DNA from 4 places in the Streptomyces sp. TLI_146 genome. Region 1 is predicted to be linked to each of the others. Evidence: riboswitches for the same ligand, from Rfam matches in the RefSeq annotation. Region 1 holds a riboswitch; each other region holds the start of a gene.

What was found. Region 1 has a riboswitch for cyclic di-AMP ahead of BX283_RS32815 (M23 family metallopeptidase). Riboswitches for the same ligand answer to the same signal wherever they lie in the genome.
Positions count from the first base shown of each region.
Region 2: linked by a shared signal. The riboswitch ahead of BX283_RS30005 (M23 family metallopeptidase) and the one ahead of BX283_RS32815 (M23 family metallopeptidase) in region 1 are both predicted to bind cyclic di-AMP.
Region 3: linked by a shared signal. The riboswitch ahead of BX283_RS18300 (transglycosylase family protein) and the one ahead of BX283_RS32815 (M23 family metallopeptidase) in region 1 are both predicted to bind cyclic di-AMP.
Region 4: linked by a shared signal. The riboswitch ahead of BX283_RS22305 (M23 family metallopeptidase) and the one ahead of BX283_RS32815 (M23 family metallopeptidase) in region 1 are both predicted to bind cyclic di-AMP.

Region 1 is NZ_PJMX01000001.1:7,382,205-7,386,735, reverse strand. It holds gene BX283_RS32825 (NAD-dependent epimerase/dehydratase family protein) at 1-960, shown strand, start outside; gene BX283_RS32820 (SGNH/GDSL hydrolase family protein) at 1,025-1,816, opposite strand; gene BX283_RS32815 (M23 family metallopeptidase) at 1,948-2,871, opposite strand; cyclic di-AMP (ydaO/yuaA leader) riboswitch at 2,876-3,042, opposite strand; gene BX283_RS32810 (alpha-galactosidase) at 3,451-4,531, opposite strand, start outside.
Region 2 is NZ_PJMX01000001.1:6,711,576-6,716,106, forward strand. It holds gene BX283_RS29995 (pitrilysin family protein) at 1-566, shown strand, start outside; gene BX283_RS30000 (M16 family metallopeptidase) at 584-1,951, shown strand; cyclic di-AMP (ydaO/yuaA leader) riboswitch at 2,177-2,337, shown strand; gene BX283_RS30005 (M23 family metallopeptidase) at 2,351-3,121, shown strand; gene BX283_RS30010 (GntR family transcriptional regulator) at 3,330-4,007, shown strand; gene BX283_RS30015 (HPr family phosphocarrier protein) at 4,221-4,502, opposite strand.
Region 3 is NZ_PJMX01000001.1:4,071,401-4,075,931, reverse strand. It holds gene BX283_RS18310 (cytochrome P450) at 1-689, shown strand, start outside; gene BX283_RS18305 (transglycosylase family protein) at 821-1,807, shown strand; cyclic di-AMP (ydaO/yuaA leader) riboswitch at 2,022-2,268, shown strand; gene BX283_RS18300 (transglycosylase family protein) at 2,271-2,951, shown strand; gene eno (phosphopyruvate hydratase) at 3,394-4,531, shown strand, end outside.
Region 4 is NZ_PJMX01000001.1:4,951,684-4,956,214, reverse strand. It holds gene BX283_RS22315 (PrsW family intramembrane metalloprotease) at 1-375, shown strand, start outside; gene BX283_RS22310 (aldo/keto reductase) at 388-1,332, opposite strand; gene BX283_RS22305 (M23 family metallopeptidase) at 1,394-2,473, opposite strand; cyclic di-AMP (ydaO/yuaA leader) riboswitch at 2,485-2,633, opposite strand; gene BX283_RS22300 (PP2C family protein-serine/threonine phosphatase) at 2,803-3,882, opposite strand; gene BX283_RS22295 (hypothetical protein) at 4,058-4,351, opposite strand; gene BX283_RS22290 (GNAT family N-acetyltransferase) at 4,440-4,531, shown strand, end outside.

The DNA.
Region 1 (4,531 bases):
GTCGGCCGCGCCGTGGCCGAGGCCGCGGTGGCGCGCGGGCACGAGGTGACGGTCTTCCACCGGGGCCGCCACGAGCCGCCCGCGGGCGTGCGGGCGCTGATCGGCGACCGGACGGCCGACGGCGGTCTGGCGGCGCTCGCCGACGGGCGGTGGGACGTGGTCGTGGACACCTGGTCGGGGGCGCCCTCGGCGGTGCGCGACGCGGCACGGCTGCTCGCCGACGGGCGCGTCGCCCGGTATGTGTACGTGTCCAGCCGGTCCGTCTACGAGCACCCGGTCCCGGCCGGGGCCGACGAGGGCGCGACGCTGGTCGACGGCTCCCCCGACGCCGCGGACGAGGTGGCGTATCCGCAGGCCAAGCGCGGTGGCGAGCTGGCCGCCGTGCGGGAGTTCGGCCCGGACCGCTCGCTCCTGGTGCGCGCGGGGCTGATCCTCGGCCCGTACGAGAACATCGGGCGGCTGCCGTGGTGGCTGGGGCGCATGGCGCGCGGCGGCGAGGTGCTCGCGCCGGGGCCGCGTGATCTGCCGGTCCAGTTCATCGACGCCCGGGACCTGGCGGAGTGGATCGTCAGCGCGGCCGACTTCGGGCTCTGCGGCCCGTACAACCTGGTCTCCCCGCCGGACCACACCACCATGGGCGCACTCCTTGAGGCGTGCGCGCGGGTCACCGGTGGCGGCGCCGAGCTGCGCTGGACGGACCCGGAGCCGATCCTGGCCGCCGGGGTCGAGCCGTGGAACCACCTGCCGGTGTGGATCCCGCCGGGCGAGCTGCACACCACGATGCACGGCTCGAACGTGTGGAAGGCCGTGCTCTCGGGGCTGCGCTGCCGTCCCGTCGAGGAGACGGTCGCCGACACCTGGGCCTGGCTCCAGTCGATCGGCGGCGAGCCGCCGCAGCGGCCGGACCGCCCCCGGGTCGGCCTCGACCCGGAGACGGAACGCAAGCTGCTGCACGGCTGAGCCGTGCGCGCGGCGCCACCCGTATGACGGTCCGTCAGAAGCTACGAGCGGACCGGACGGGCCGTCAGAGCGGCAGCAGGTCCGGGCGCTTGGGCTCCACATGGTCGCCCGAGCTCTCGCCGCGCAGCCGTCGGCCGATCCACGGCACCAGGTGCTCGCGTGCCCAGTGGATGTCGTCGCGCCGCACGTCCAGCGTGTTGCGCGGCGGCATCGGGGGCCATGCCTGGTCCGGGTCGGCCGGGACCGGCAGCCCCAGCACCTGGGCGGCGCGCAGCGCGACCCGGGTGTGCCCCTCCGGCGACAGATGCAGCCGGTCGGCGTCCCACGCCCGCCTGTCCTGCACGGACTTGAGCGACCACAGGTCGAGCACCGGGCACCCGTAGCGGTCCGCGATGGAGCGCACGTGCGCGGTGTAGGTGGCGACCTTGCCCCGCAGATGCTTGAAAACGGGCACCCCGCGCGTGTCGAACCCGGTGGTCACCATGACCGTCGGGATCGCGCTCTTCAGGTCGGCCACGGCGCGCTCGAAGCGCTCGGCCACGTCGTCCGGGTCACTGCCCGGCCGGATGATGTCGTTGCCCCCCGCGCAGAAGCTCACCAGGTCGGGCGCGAGCTCCTTGGCCCGCGGCACCTGCTCCTCGACGATCTGGTCGAGGAGCCTGCCGCGGACAGCGAGATTGGCGTAGCGAAAGGCCCCCTCCGGTCGCTGGTCCGCCAGTAGCACGGCGAACCGGTCCGCCCAGCCGACGAACGCCCCGTCCGGGCCGGGGTCGCCGACGCCTTCCGTGAAGCTGTCGCCGAGCGCCGTGTACGACCCGAACGTACCGCTGCTGAATGATCTCGAATCGTCTGCCACGAGACCATATCTTTCCCTTACGGGTGTGACCTACGCGACCGTAAGGAGGGGTTGACGGTGGGTGATATAGGCCACCCGGTCAGTTTCCCGCAGCGGGAATACGCGCCAATTCCCGGCGGGAACAACGCCCGTCAGAGGCTCGCGCCCTGCTGTCGGAGGTAGGCGAGCGGGTCGACGTCGGAGCCGTAGTCGGGCGTGGTGCGGATCTCGAAGTGCAGGTGCGGGCCGGTGACGTTGCCGGTGGCGCCGGAGAGCCCGAGCTGCTGCCCCTCGGTGACGGTCTGCCCGGCCGAGACGGAGAGCTGCGAGAGGTGGGCGTACTGGGAGTACATGCCGTCGGCGTGCTGGATGACGACCTGGTTGCCGTACGCGCCGCCCCAGCCGGCCGAGACGACCGTGCCCGCGCCGACGGCCTTGACCGCGGTGCCGGTCTCGGCCGCGAAGTCGACGCCCGTGTGGTAGCCGCTGGACCACATGGATCCGGCCATGCGGTACGGGGTGCCGATGCTCACGCTGTCGAGCGGGGCGCGGAAGCCGGAGGAGGAGCCCTGCTTGGCGGCGGGGGCCGAGGCGGTGTCGGCGGTGGTCCCGGACGCCTTCGACGTGTGGGGCGCCGACGCCTTCGCACCGGAGTCGTGCGAGCCGCTCGCCTTGGCGGAGCCGTGTGAAACGGCGCCGGCCTGGGACTTCGCGCCGAGGACGAGCTTCATGCCCGGGCGGATCAGCGCCGGGTCGGAGCCGACGACCTCGCGGTTGTCCTGGTAGAGCCGCTGCCAGCCGCCGAGCCGGTGGTCCTCGGCGATCTGCGACAGGCAGTCGCCGCTCTTGACCTTGTACGTGGTGGGCGCGGCCTGCGGGGCGGCGGCCGCGGCGGCGGGGAGGGTGCGGGCGGCCTGCTGCGGGGCGGTGGCGGGAGCGGCGGTCTTCACCGCGGCGTGCGCACCCGTGGCGCCGAGCAGCGGGATGGCGAGCGCGGCGCCGCCCGTACCGGCGGCGACCATGCCCCGGGATATCGGACTGGACTTGGGACGGCGGTGCTTACCCTTCGCGGGCATGGCGGATTCCTCTCCGGCGCCTGCGAGGTGAGCTGTCGGGTTCGGGCTGGAGCTGCCCGGCCGGGGCACCGTGTGCGGTGCTCCGGCTTCACCCCGAGCCGTGCCGGAATTCCGGACGGCGCTTACCTGGGTCCCCCGCTCCTGCCACGCGTGGATGGGTGCGGATTCCGAGCGGTGGCAGGATTCGGCGGTCCACCCGGATTGCGGTGACCGTAAGCGAGCCCGGTGGGCCGCGACAAGTGCCCATTCACCTTCGGCATTCCCGGCCGGGAATTCAGCCGGGAATTGCGGTCACCCTGCGTCGACCGGAATTCCCAACAGGCCCCGCCGGACGGGGGAATTCATTCGGGTCCGCCACCACGGAACGTCACGGATATGACGCTCCTCACGGACAACCACCCTTGGCGGCCGGGGAGATGGACAGGATCCATCAAATCGCTCAATCCGGACGAAAGTTCCCGCCCATTCACCCCGTCACACCATCTATCGCCCCGCTATGTCCAGTTTTGACCCGTGCGTCCCGAGGAAGATCCTTTTCCTCGCCGAGAACGCGCATTCCTTATGCCGGGCTATGCCGGGCTACGCCGGGCGCTCGTCCAGCCGCCGGAATCGGAACACCGCCGCATCAAGATCGCCCCGCAGCCCGGTGTCCAGACCCCGGTGCAGCAATACCGCTCCCCTGTGTACGGCCCCGGTGTCCAGGCACCGATAGGCCGCCGCCGGATCCAGGCCGCGCAGCCGCACGGCCGGGGGCAGCTCGCCGTAGTGCTGGGCCCCGAGGTGGGCGAGGACCACGGTGTCGTCGCCGCGTACGTACTGGACGGCGCTGAGCCCGCCGCGCGGGGGCCGCAGCCGGTACTGGGCCCCGAGCTGCACCACCGGCCGGATCTCCTTGTACAGCTCCACCCACCCGCGCGCCTCGGCCAGTTCGTCCTCGTTCCACCGGGTCAGGTCCCCGCCGACACCGAGCACCCCGGCCATCGCACTCACGAAACGGAAGCGCAGGCTGCTGCGGCGGCCGTTGAGCAGGGTGTTGGGGCTGTCGGTGACCCAGGCGGCCATCACCCGGGCCGGGTGCAGCTGGCTGAAGCCGTCCTGGATGGCGAGCCGGTCCAGCGGGTCGGTGTTGTCGGAGGTCCACACCTGGTCCGTACGGGAGAGGATGCCGAGGTCGATCCGGCCGCCGCCGCCCGAGCAGGACTCGAAGTCGACCGAGGGGTGCGCGGCCCGCAGCCGGTCCAACAGGCCGTACAGCGCCTGGACATGCTCGAGCCAGAGCTTCTGCGGATACTCCTCGCCGGGCCACCCCGCGTCCGTGAAGCAGCGGTTGAAGTCCCACTTCACATAGTCGACGGGCGCGCTCGACAGCAGGCCGTCCAGCTGCTCCCAGAGGTGTTCCCGCACGTCCGGGCGGGCGAGGTTGAGGACCAGCTGGTTGCGGAACTCGGTGCGGCGGCGCCCGCTCTGGTGCTGCACCCACTCCGGGTGCGCCCGGTACAGCGCGCTGTCGGGGTTGACCATCTCCGGCTCGACCCAGATCCCGAACCGCATGCCCAGCGCGTGCACCTCGTCCGCGAGCGGCTTGAGCCCGCCGGGGAAGCGGTCGGGGTTGGGCGTCCAGTCGCCGAGCCCGGCCGCGTCGTGGGTGCGCTCCCCGAAC
Region 2 (4,531 bases), 670 kb from region 1:
TGATGGCCGCCTACCGGCTGCCGCACGACGGCACGCGCGAGTGCGACGCCGCCGACTTGGCGCTCACCGTCCTCGGCGGCGGCGAGTCCTCCCGGCTGCACAACCGCCTGGTGCGCCACGACCAGAGCGCCGTGGCGGCCGGGTTCGGCCTGCTGCGGCTGGCCGGCGCGCCCTCGCTCGGCTGGCTGGACGTGAAGACGTCCGGCGGCGTCGAGGTCCCCGACATCGAGTCGGCCGTCGACGACGAGCTGGCCCGGTTCGCCGAAGAGGGCCCCACGGCCGAGGAGATGGAGCGTGCCCAGGCCCAGCTGGAGCGCGAGTGGCTGGACCGGCTCGGCACGGTCGCGGGCCGCGCCGACGAACTGTGCCGGTACGCGGTGCTGTTCGGCGACCCGCAGCTCGCCCTGACCGCCGTCGACCGGGTGCTCGACATCACCGCCGAGGAGGTGCGGGACGTGGCCCGGGCCACCCTGCGCCCGGACAACAGGGCGGTGCTGGTGTACGAGCCGACCGCCGCCGAAGCAGACGACGCGGCCGACGCCGACGCCAAGGGAGCAGAGCAGTGAGCGAGACCGGCGTGACCATGCAGTTCCACCCCCAGCCGGCCGCCGGCATCGCGCGTCCCTGGGCGTTCCCCGCCCCCGGCCGCGCCACCCTGCCCAACGGGCTCACCGTGCTGCGCTGCGACCGCCCCGGCCAGCAGGTCGTGGCCGTCGAGATCTTCCTCGCGGCCCCGCTGGACGCCGAGCCGGAGGGTCTGGACGGCGTCGCCACGATCATGGCGCGCGCGTTCTCCGAGGGCACCGACAAGCGCTCCGCCGAGGAGTTCGCCGCCGACCTGGAGCGCTGCGGCGCCACCCTGGACGCGCACGCGGACCACCCGGGCGTGCGGGTCTCCCTCGAGGTGCCGGTCTCCCGGCTGCCCAAGGCGCTCGGCCTGCTCGCCGAGGCGCTGCGCGCCCCCGCGTTCGCCGACGCGGAGGTCGACCGGCTGGTCCGCAACCGCCTCGACGAGATCCCGCACGAGCTGGCCAACCCGGCCCGCCGCGCCGCCCAGCAGCTCTCCCGCGAGCTCTTCCCGGCCACCGCGCGCATGTCGCGCCCGCGCCAGGGCACCGAGGAGACCGTCTCGCGGATCGACGCGGCGGCGGTCCGGGCCTTCTACGAGGCGTATGTACGTCCGGCGGCGGCCACCGCGGTGATCGTGGGCGACTTGGGCGCCACCGACCTGGACGCGGTCCTGGCGGACACCCTGGGCGCCTGGACGGGCACCCCGGCCCAGGAGCGCCCGATGCCCCCGGTCACCGCCGACGACACCGGCCGCGTGGTCATCGTCGACCGGCCCGGCGCCGTCCAGACGCAGCTGCTGATCGGCCGGATCGGCCCGGACCGCCACGACCGCGTCTGGCCCGCCCAGGTTCTCGGGACGTACTGCCTGGGCGGCACGCTCACCTCCCGCCTGGACCGCGTCCTGCGCGAGGAGAAGGGCTACACGTACGGAGTGCGGGCCTACGGCCAGGTGCTGCGCTCCGGCGCGGAGGGCACCGGCGCTGCCATGCTCGCCATCAGCGGCTCGGTCGACACGCCCAACACCGGCCCGGCGCTGGACGACCTGTGGACGGTGCTGCGCAAGCTCGCCGCCGAGGGTCTGACGGACCCCGAGCGGGAGACCGCCGTGCAGAACCTGGTGGGAGTGGCCCCGCTCAAGTACGAGACGGCGGCCGCCGTCGCCGGGACGCTGGCCGACCAGGTCGAGCAGCACCTCCCGGACGACTTCCAGGCGCAGTTGTACGCACGGCTGGCCGACACGGGCACCGTGGAGGCCACCGCGGCGGTCGTCAGCGCCTTCCCGGTGGACCGGCTGGTGACCGTCCTGGTCGGGGACGCGGCGCAGATCGAGGAGCCGGTCAAGGCGCTCGGCATCGGTGAAGTCACCGTCGTGGCAGGCTGATTGAGCCGCCCGCCGGGGCTGGCCCGAAGGCGGGCGGACGAGTCGGGTGAGGACCCCGGTGGCCGAGTGGCCGCCGGGGTCCTCCCTTATGTCCGGTTTATTGGGGAGGTTGCCTGTCTGTCATGTGGCGTGCGCTACAAAAAGACGTGTCTGTTTGGTGATTGAAAGATCAGCCGTCTAGCGTCAGTCCGGCTGTCCGTCACCACCCGTCGCAGCCGCGGCACCGGACAGCGATCGCCGAGTCCCCAACTGGCGCGAGCCAGGGGAGCCGGGGACCCACTCAGTCCCTGGGGTGAATCGGACGCCTCCGCCCGCGGAGGGGCCCGTAGGAGACCTTCCAGCTCCGAACCCGTCAGCTAACCCGGTAGGCGAGATGGAAGGAAAGGACACCGCCTCTCCATGGCGTTCACCCGTGCCACCGGGAAACACCGTCGTCCGAGCGCCGTGTCGCGCAAGAGCGCGAACATCGCGGGCATCGCCACCCTCGCCACCGCCGGCGTCGTGGGCACCCTCGCCTCCCCGGCCCTGGCCGCCGAGAGCTCCGCTCCCGCCGCCGCCTCCGTCGAGGACACCGGCATCACCCAGGCCATCGTGATCGGCGACTCGCTCGCCGACCGCATCGACGCCCAGGCCGCCGCCCAGAAGCACGCCGCCGACAAGGCCCGCGCCATCGCCGAGGCGAAGCGCAAGGCCGAGGCGAAGGCCAAGGAGGAGCGCGAGGCCAGGGAGCGCGCCGCCCGCGAGGCCGAGCGCAAGCGCCTCAACTCCTTCGTCGCCCCGATCGACGGCAGTTACGTCTCCACCGGCTACAAGACCGGCGGCTCGATCTGGTCCTCCGGCAGCCACACCGGCATCGACTTCCACGCGGGCATGGGCACCCCGGTGCACGCCGTGGGCCTGGGCACGGTCGTCGAGGCGGGCTACGGCGGCGCCTACGGCAACAACATCGTCATCCGGATGAACGACGGCACGTACACCCAGTACGGCCACCTGTCGTCCATCGGTGTCTCCGTCGGCCAGCGCGTCGAGCCGGGCCAGCAGATCGGCCTCTCCGGCAACACCGGCAACACCACCGGCCCGCACCTCCACTTCGAGGCCCGCACCGGCGAGTCGTACGGCTCGGACATCGACCCGATCGCGTATCTGCGCTCGCACGGCGTCAACGTCTGACGGCCGCCCCCGCACGTTCCACCGGAGCCCCCCGGCGCACCCGCGCCGGGGGGCTCCGGCGTCGTGGCCGGGGCGCGGTGAGCCGTCCGTGGCCAAAAGATATGCATTGCATACGGCATGTCACCGGGAATTAACAGCCGCTGGAATAGAGTCGCCGAACAGGCGTCGATCGACCGCGTTTCGCGGGGATTAAGGCGGAGGTTCGGTCATGCGCATTCCGGCGCAATCGGTATGCACGGCAATCCGCGACGACATCGTCGCGGGGCTCTTCGCGCGCGGCAGCCGGCTCACCGAGGAAGTGCTCGCCCGGCGGTACGGGGTCTCGCGCGTCCCGGTCCGCGAGGCGCTGCGCACGCTGGAGTCCGAGGGGTTCGTCACCACGCGCCGGCACGCCGGGGCCTGTGTCGCCGAGCCGACCGAGCAGGAGGCCGCCGACCTGCTCGAACTGCGCGCGATGCTGGAGCCGCTGGCCGCCTCGCGGGCCGCCGCCCGGCGCACCGAGGCCCATCTCAAGGTGCTGCGCGGCCTGGTCAGGCTGGGGCAGGACCGCATCCGGCGGGCCCAGGGCGAGGATCTGCGCTCGCTGGAAGTCTGGTTCCACGAGACGCTCGCCCAGTCCTCCGGCAGCCCCGGCCTCATCGCCCTGCTCACCCAGCTGCGGCACAAGATCGCCTGGATGTACGTGGTGGAGCAGCCCGCGCTGCCCGCCGAGTGCTGGGCGGAGCACGGGGCGATCGTGGACGCGGTGGCGCGCGGCGACGCGGAGCGGGCCAGGTCGCTGACCGCCCACCACGCCGAGCGCGCGTTTTCCGCCTATCGCCTGCGGGGTCCGGTGGACGTGAGGACTTCGCAACATGCCGTAAACACCGCGAGCGTCCGCGCTTAACGGGATCGCCGTATACAAAGGGAGTGCCGGGGTGGGCTCCTTTTGCGCTGCCTGAAATCGCCGCAGGAATTCGACTGCCTGGGCGGGACCGCAACGCGACCTGATCCTCCCGTCCAAAAGAAAGAAGCCGCGGACCCTGAATTCAGGGTCCGCGGCTTCTTTCGCGAAGTGCGGTGACGCGCCGGTCCCGGCCGTTCGGCCGACCGGATGCGGTCAGACGGTCTCGGGGAGCTCCTCGAGGCCCTCCGCGACGAGCTTCGCCAGGCGCTCCAGGGCCGCCTCGGCGCCCTCCGCCTCGGAAGCCAGCACGATCTCCTCGCCGCCCTGCGCGCCCAGGCCGAGCACCGCGAGCATGGAGGCGGCGTTGACCGGGTTGCCGTCGGCCTTGGCGATCGTCACGGGGACGCCGGAGGCCGTGGCGGCGCGGACGAAGATGGAAGCGGGGCGGGCGTGCAGGCCCTCGGCCCAGCCGACATTGACGCGGCGCTCAGCCATGGTGATGCCCTTCGAAATCTCTGACGGTT
Region 3 (4,531 bases), 3.3 Mb from region 1:
AGAAGATGCGCGGGTATCTGCTCGAACTCATCCACCGCAAAAGGGAGAACCCGGGCGAGGACCTTATCTCGGGACTCATCCGCGCCAGCGACCACGGCGAGCACCTCACGGAGAACGAGGCCGCCGCGATGGCCTTCATCCTCCTGTTCGCCGGTTTCGAGACGACCGTGAACCTCATCGGCAACGGGGTGTACGCGCTGCTGCGCAACCCGGACCAGCGCGAGCGGCTCCAGGCCTCGCTCGCGGCCGGGGAGTCGGACCTGCTGGACACCGGCGTCGAGGAACTGCTGCGCTACGACGGGCCCGTGGAGCTCGCCACCTGGCGGTTCGCCACCAGGCCGCTGACGATCGGGGGGCAGGACATCGCCGCCGGCGACCCGGTCCTCGTCGTCCTCGCCTCCGCCGACCGCGACCCCGGCCGGTTCCCCGACCCGGACGTGCTCGACCTCGGCCGCCGCGACAACCAGCACCTCGGCTACGGCCACGGCATCCACTACTGCCTGGGCGCCCCGCTCGCCCGGCTGGAGGCGAGGACCGCGCTGGCGACCCTGTTGCGCCGCCTTCCTGACCTGCGGCTCGGGGCGGATCCTGCCGATTTGCGCTGGCGCGGCGGGCTCATCATGCGCGGACTGCGCACGCTTCCGGTCGAGTTCACGCCGGCTGGAACTGACGGTCCGTCAAAACTGTGACTTTGGCGTTATCGCGGGTGCATCGACTTGTGACAAGCGTTCGAGTACGGCTACGTTCACCCCTCGACTCGGGAACCGGGTTCCACACCCGGCTCGTCAGTCACAGACGTAGTCACACGGAAGGCCACAGCATGCGCTCCGGGAACGGACGGCACCGCCGACCCCGCCAGGCTCCCGCACTCGTCGTCGCGGCGGGGGTGACCGGCTCGGCCCTCGCCCTTCCGCTCTTCGCGGCGAGCGGCGCGAACGCCGCCTCGGCGACCACGTGGGACCGCGTCGCGGAGTGCGAGAGCGGCGGCGCGTGGAGCGCCGACTTCGGCAACGGACTGTACGGCGGGCTCCAGCTCTCGCAGGAGACCTGGCAGGCCTACGGCGGTACGTCGTACGCCGAGCGGCCCGACCTGGCCAGCCGCTCGCAGCAGATAGCCATCGCCGAGAAGGTGCTCGCCGCGAAGGGCCCCAAGGCCTTCACGAGCTGCTCGGCGGTCTCCGGACTCACCTCCGGCGCCGGCGCCCCGGCCGTCGACCCGGGCGCCACGCCCTCGCCGTACGTCCCCTCGGAGGAGGGGGCCGCGACCCCCGACGCCGCCACCCCGTCCGCGCCCGCCAAGACGGCTCCGGCGCCCACCAAGCCGTCCGGCTCGGTCTCCACCGCGCCCAAGCCCTCCACGACGCCGTCCAAGCCGTCCACGGGCACGAGCGGCGAGCCCGGGTCCACCACGCCCAGCGACCCCGCCACCGGCTCCACGGACTCCGCCTCCGGCGGCAAGCACCGCGGCACGCCGGACCCGGCCGAGGGCGGCACCCCCGCGACGACCGAGCCGGGCAATACGGACAGCACGCATGAATCGGGGCGGCACGCCTCGCGAGGTGACGCCGACTCACGCGAGTCGGGCGACGTGCTCACCGGGGGCGGCGACTACACCGTCCGCCCCGGCGACAACCTGTGGGACATCTCGCGCTCGCACAAGGTCGAGGGCGGCTGGTCCGCGCTCTACAAGGCGAACGAGAAGACGATCGGCACCGACCCGAACCTCATCCTGCCCGGTCAGAGCCTGGATCTGAGCCCCAACGAGAACCCGACAAAGACGGACAACCCGGCCCCGGCCAAGGGGTAGTTCAGGGGCCTATGTCCACTTCTGTGCAAGTGAGACATGGGTCTCTTTCCGTCAACTGGCGTGTCCCGTCGGTCCGGTACGGGCGATACGCCCCCGACCTGCGGAAACGGGTGTTCTGGAAGGGGTGCGGGGGGCGATTTCTCCCCGATGTGCCCCTTTGAACATCAGGGGTTGGTGTGTTTACGGTCGGAGCGCTCGTCACCACGGGCCCCTCCGACCGGAAACGCCGAATCCTGCCGTCGGTCGTGGGGAACAGTCGACGCTCGATGCGCCGTAGGCAGGAGCGGGGGACCCAAGGTAAGCGCCGGGCCCGGCCGTTGAGGGACGTACGCCACGCGGCGAGACGTACGAGACGGCCCAGGGGACCGGCTTGGGGTGAAGACGCGCCTTCCGGGGCGCGGCCGGGCCACTCACTCGCCCGAACCCGACAGCTCACCTCGCAGGCGTCGGTGAGGAGAACTCCATGCTGCTTTCCGGCAAGGGCAAGCACCGCCGCCCGTCCAAGGCCGTCCGCGTCGCCACGCTCGCCGGTGTCACCGGCGCGGCCGTCGCCGCCCCGCTGATGGCCGCGGGCTCCGCCTCCGCCGCCTCGGTCTCCACCTGGGACGCGGTCGCCCAGTGCGAGTCCGGCGGCAACTGGTCCATCAACACCGGCAACGGCTACTACGGCGGCCTCCAGTTCTCGCAGTCCTCCTGGGCCGCGGCGGGCGGCACGCAGTACGCCTCCCGCGCCGACCTGGCCACCAAGGGCCAGCAGATCGCCACCGCCGAGAAGCTGCTCGCCATGCAGGGGCCGGGTGCCTGGTCCTGCGCCGGTGCGGGCAACCTGACGGCCGGTGGCTCGTCCCCGGACGTGGACACGTCCGGCTCCGCCGCCGCCCCGAAGAAGGCGGCGCCCAAGGCCGCGCCCAAGGCCGCCCCGGCCCCGAAGCGCGAGTCCGCGCCTGCCTCGCGCGGCGAGTCCCGCCCGTCGCCGGTCAAGACCGGCGACGGCGAGTACAAGGTCGTCTCCGGCGACACGCTCGGCTCGATCGCCGCGGCCCACGGTGTGAAGGGCGGCTGGCAGAAGCTGTTCGAGCTGAACAAGGACGTCGTGAAGGACGCGAACCTGATCTACGTGGGCCAGCAGCTCCACCTGCGCTAGGCGCGATGCCGGGGTGCGGGGCTAAGTTTCGCGGCTGCGGGCTGTGGGTGGCTGAGCGCGCAGTTCCCCGCGCCCCTTGATCGCCCGGTCCGGGGCGGGCCCCTCGCTTCGCGGCTGCGGGTGATCGACGGCTGAGCGCGCAGTTCCCCGCGCCCCTACAGGGCGCCCCGCAGGGGCGCATTCAAGGGGCGCGGGGAACTGCGCGACCAGCCACAGGCGGCCCGCAGGCGATCCACGCCCCCGCCCCGCGAGGCCCGCTCAGCTGAAAGCTGAACCCGTCCCGCCCCCACCCCCGCCAGGGGGATTGTTTTGTTCGGGAACATTTTGCCCCCCGTTTCGTCCCACGGGCCGGTCGGTCGGCTGGCCGATGCCTCGGAGGCGGTTAGGCTCAGGGGTGCCGGACCACGCGGCCCGGCGTATTCGCGTCACATCCCAGAAGGAGATGCTCGTGCCGTCCATCGACGTCGTCGTAGCCCGGGAAATCCTGGACTCCCGAGGCAACCCCACGGTCGAGGTCGAGGTCGGCCTCGACGACGGCAGCACCGGCCGTGCCGCCGTCCCCTCGGGTGCCTCCACCGGTGCCTTCGAGGCCATTGAGCTCCGTGACGGCGACCCCAGCCGTTACATGGGCAAGGGCGTCGAGAAGGCCGTCCTCGCCGTGATCGAGCAGATCGGCCCGGAGCTCGTCGGCTACGACGCCACCGAGCAGCGCCTGATCGACCAGGCGATGTTCGACCTGGACGCCACGGACAACAAGGGCTCGCTCGGCGCCAACGCCATCCTCGGCGTCTCGCTCGCCGTCGCCCACGCCGCCTCCGAGGCCAGCGACCTGCCGCTGTTCCGCTACCTGGGCGGCCCGAACGCGCACCTGCTGCCCGTTCCGATGATGAACATCCTCAACGGTGGGTCGCACGCCGACTCCAACGTCGACATCCAGGAGTTCATGATCGCCCCGATCGGCGCGGAGTCCTTCTCCGAGGCGCTGCGCTGGGGTGCCGAGGTCTACCACACCCTCAAGGCCGTCCTGAAGCGCAAGGGCCTGTCCACCGGCCTCGGCGACGAGGGCGGCTTCGCCCCGAACCTGGAGTCCAACCGCGCCGCCCTCGACCTCATTCTCGAGGCCATCAAGGAGGCCGGTTACGCCCCGGGCAAGGACATCGCGCTCGCGCTCGACGTCGCCGCGTCCGAGTTCTACAAGGACGGCAAGTACGAGTTCGAGGGCCAGTCCCGCTCGGCCGCCGAGATGACCGAGTACTACGAGGGCCTGGTCGACGCCTACCCGCTGGTGTCCATCGAGGACCCGCTGTTCGAGGACGACTGGGCGGGCTGGAAGGTCATCACCGACAAGCTGGGCGCCCGCGTCCAGATCGTCGGCGACGACCTCTTCGTCACCAACCCGGAGCGCCTGGCCCGCGGCATCGAGGAGGGCTCCGCCAACGCCCTGCTCGTGAAGGTCAACCAGATCGGTTCGCTGACCGAGACCCTGGACGCCGTCGAGATGGCCCAGCGCAACGGCTTCAAGTGCATGATGTCCCACCGCTCCGGCGAGACCGAGGACGTCACCATCGCCGACCTCGCCG
Region 4 (4,531 bases), 2.4 Mb from region 1:
GCCGAACCGCTCGCGCTCTCCTCGATGCGGGCCCGCTCGATGGCCCGCGACTTCGCGTACCGCACCTACGGGGGCAAGCGGGCGGCGCGGACGGTCGCGGAGTACGAGGCGTTCGCGACGGCGCTGGCGTTCCTGCGCCGCCGGGCCCGCCGCACCCAGGCGGGCCCGGACTTCACGGCCCGCGAACAGGAGCTCCTGCATCACCTGTGGGAGCGCCGGGCGGTGGCCGGGCCCGCGCTGCTCTACGCGGCGGGCGCGGCGGGCCGCATCTGGATCCCGCCCCAGCCGTACCCGTACGGCCACCCGGCGCCGTACGGACACCAGGACCCGTACGGATACGACCGGTCCTCCCCGTACAACCCGTATCTGCGCTGAGGCGGCGGGTGGCTAGGCCGAGGCGGTCTTCAGCTCGCTCAGCTCCGCGTCCGTGAGCTCCAGGTCGGCGACCGCGAGGAGCGCGGGCAGCTGCCCGACCGTACGGGCCGAAGCGATCGGCGCGACCACGGTCGGCTGGGCGGCGAGCCAGGCCAGCGCGACGCTCGCGGGCTCGGCGTCGTGCGCCCGCGCGACGCGGTCGAGCGCCGCGAGCACCTTCGTGCCCCGCTCGGTCCCCAGGTGCTTGGCGGCGCTCCCGGCCCGCGCGCTCTCGACGTCCTGGCCCGGGCGGTACTTGCCGGTGAGGAACCCGGAGGCGAGCGCGAAGTAGGGGACGGCGGCCAGGCCCGAGCGGCCCGCGGTGTCCTGGAGGGCGCCCTCGTAGGTGTCGCGGGAGACCAGGTTGTAGTGCGGCTGGAGGGCCACGTACTTGGCCAGGCCCTCGCGGTCGGAGAAGTCCAGCGAGTCCGCGAGCCGCTCCGGGGAGATGTTGGAGGCGGCGACCGCGCGCACCTTGCCCTCCCGCACCAGCTGGTCGAGGGCGGTGACGATCTCCTCGACGGGGACGGACTCGTCGTCGAAGTGCGTGTAGTACAGGTCGATGTAGTCGGTGCCCAGGCGGCGCAGCGACGCCTCGGCGGCGGCCTTGATGGTGGGGGCCGCGAGTCCCTTGAACTGCGGGTGCGCGCCGACCTTCGTGGCGACGACGACGTCCGCGCGGTTGCCGCGCGCGGCCAGCCACTTGCCGATGATCTCCTCGGACTCGCCGCCCTGGTTGCCGGGGATCCACGACGAGTACGTGTCGGCGGTGTCCACGAAGTTGCCGCCCGCGGCGGTGTACGCGTCGAGCACCGCGAACGACGCGGCCTCGTCGGCGGTCCAGCCGAAGACATTGCCGCCGAGGGCGAGCGGGAAGACGGAGAGGTCGGAGGAGCCTAGGGGGCGCAGAGAGGTCATAGGGGGTGAACGGGCGGTCGGGGCACGGCTATTCCGCGCTCCCGCTGCCATCGGACGCTCCCTACGGGTTCAGGCCCTTCGACTGGAGCCACGCCATCGGGTCGATGCCCGTGCCGCCCGGGGTGTGCACCTCCAGGTGCAGATGCGGGCCCGTCACGTTGCCGGTGGCGCCGACGCGGCCGATGGTCTCGCCGGTCGTCACCTTCTGGCCCGCGCTGACCGCGATCGAGGACTGGTGGCAGTACCAGAGCTCCGAGCCGTCCTCCAGCTCGATGACCGTGCGGTAGCCGTACGAGCCGGACCAGCCCGCCGACTTGACCGTGCCGCCGTGGATCGCCTTGAGCGGGGTGCCGGTGGGGGCGGCGAAGTCGAGGCCGGTGTGGTGGCCGGAGGACCACATCGAGCCGGCCTCGCCGAACGTCGAGGTGATCGTGTACGAGGCGACCGGGAGCGAGAAGCTCTTGGCGAGCTCGGCGAGCCGCGCCTCCTCCGCTTTCTTGGCGGCGGCCTCCTCGGCGGCCTTCTTCTCGGCCGCCGCCTTCTGCTCGGCGGCGCTCTGCGCGGCCTTCGCCTCGGACGCCGCCTTCTCGGCCGCGGCCTTCTCGGCGGTCGCCTTCGCCTCGGCCGCGGCGTCGTTCTGCTGCTGCTCGGCCTGCTGGAGGATGCGGGCGCGCAGGGCCTCGCCCGCGCCGGTGGCGCCGTGTTCGGCATCGGCCCGGGAGACGCCCGCCATGGTGAGGGGGGCGCTCGTGACGGCTCTGTCGGCCTGGGCGGCCGGGGAGGTGTCGGGCTTCTCGTCGCCCGCGATGTCGGATATCAGCGTGCCCACGCCCGGCAGCGACTTGACGTCGGGGAGGTTGTCCGCGACCGAGTCGGGCAGGGATATGGAGACCGGCGGCTTGCTCTGCGCACTGGCCATGCCGCCCGCGCCGACGGCCGCGATGACACCGACGCCGAGGACGGTGGAGCTGCGGGCGAGCCCGCCGCGCTGCTTGACGACCCGGTGCCGGCCGCGCGTGGCGGCGACGGAGTCCTCGGTGGGGTTCCACTCCTCCCACACCTCGGTGTCACTGGGCGCGGTCCCGTACAGGGAGACGGGGGGAACCGGCGGGGTGCCGAGGGCAGGCTCGTTGGACGCCACGGGGGCGCACTCCTTTCCTTCCTTCTCGCCTACCGGGTTAGCTGACGGGTTCGGAGCAGGAAGGTCTCCTACGGGCACCTCTTCGAAGGGACGAAGGTGCCCGATTCACCCCAAGTTGGTGGTTCCCCGGTTCCCTTGCGGGATTCGGCGCGTGCGCACGGTGCCGCCTCTGCGACGGCTGGGACGACCGCGCTGCGTTATCGAACGTTAATAGACAGGGGGACCGGATTCCAAGCAGTTCCCCCTGATCGTCGGGGGCAAGAGTTGACGGTGTGTCAATTGTTATGCGCAGGGGCGCTGTTCGACTACACACCGTTACGGCATGACGGTCACGGCACCACCGGCATCGTCCGCCGCCGCTCCGGCTGCCGCTCCCCGGGCCGCCCCACCGCGAGCAGCGCCATGTCGTCGCTCGCGCCCCCGCCCGTATGTCTGCGCACATCCTCGATCAGCGCGTCCAGGACCCGGTCGGGCCCGGGGAAGATCCGGCCGCGCAGCCGCTCGTGCGGGTCGTAGAAGACCCCCGGCGGGTCCACCGAGCGCGCTTCGGAGAGGCCGTCGGTATAGAAGAGCAGCGTCGCCCCGGCCGGGAAGGGGTAGGTGTCCGCCCGGTCCGGCCACACCCCCAGCTCCGCCATCCCCAGCGGCAGCGCGGGGTCGGACGGGGTGAGCGCGTCGAGCGCACCGTCGGGGTGGAGCAGCAGCGGCTCGGGGTGGCCCCGGTTCACCAGGCGTACGGGTCCGGCGCCGCGCGGGATCTCGGCGAGCACGGCCGTGGTGAACCCCTCGACGGCGTCCAGGCCGTCCCGCCGGGTGCCCTCGCGGGTGAGCGCGCGCTCAAGGCGCCCGGCCACGGCCTCCAGGGTCGCCTCCTGCTCGGCCGCCTCCCGGAACGCCCCGATGACCACGGCCACCGCCTCCACCGCCTCCAGGCCCTTGCCGCGCACGTCCCCGACGACCAGCCGCACCCCGTACGGCGTGTCCTGCACCGCGAAGAGGTCCCCGCCGATGAACGCGTCGGCCTGGGCCGCCTCGTACCGCGCGGCCACCTGGAGGCCCCCGATGCGCTCGGCGGGCGTCGGCAGCACGGCGCGCTGGGCGGTCTCCGCGATGACCCGGGCCGAGGCGAGGCGCTCGCCGCTGCGGCGCAGCATGCGGTTGATGAAGAGGGCGAGCGCGCCGACGGTGGTGACGGTGAACAGCTCGCTGACCGCCTCGCCGGTGCTGGGGATGTCGTGCAGATACTCCGTGGCCAGCACCGCCCCGACCGCCGACGCGCCCGCGACGGCGGTGCCGACCGGCCCGAAGAAGGGGGCCGCGATCAGGGGCGCGGCGGCGAAGAGGGCGGCGGCGGTCAGATCGGGCGGCGTACTCACGTCGAGGACGACCCCGACGACCAGCAGCAGCATGGGCAGCACGCGCACGAGGGCGAGCCGCCGGGAGCCGTCCCGGCCGCCGCCGTCCGATCGCTGCCGCACCTGTGGCCTCCAGCCCGTCCGCAGGGCCACCGACGTCCCGCGCCCCACCCAGGGTGTCGGGCGCGGCCGCACGCGGCGAGCCCACCTCCGCCAACCGGGTGCGGCTTCAGTGCCGCTCCGCGCCGGTCGCGATCAGCCGCGCCCGGCATCTGCGGGGCCCGGCCCGCCCCCGTACACAGGTCCCCCGGGCGTGCCGCCGGGCCGCGGGGCCGCCGTGCACGGAAGGGACGCCGCCCTTCGTGTACGAGGGCGCGGTCACCCAGGGCGGGGCGGGCGACAGGGGCAGTGCCAGCGGCAGGGACAGACAGATCAGCAGCGCGCACAGGGCGAGGAACAGCGGCCCTGCGGGCGCCTTCCGCCGCGTGGCCGCCCGCAGCAGCCCTACCCGACGCTCGCGCACAGTGCCCGTGAGACTACTCCTCGTCCCCATCCCCTTCGATGAGGTGGCAGTCGCGGGCGCCGAAGCGCAGGGCAGAATTTGACGTTCCGTGACGATACGCGCAGGCTCGTCGATCGTGCATGAACTCCACTCGACCGCCGCTCTGCCCTCCGACCCGTCGCTGCTGTGGGTCGCCCAGGG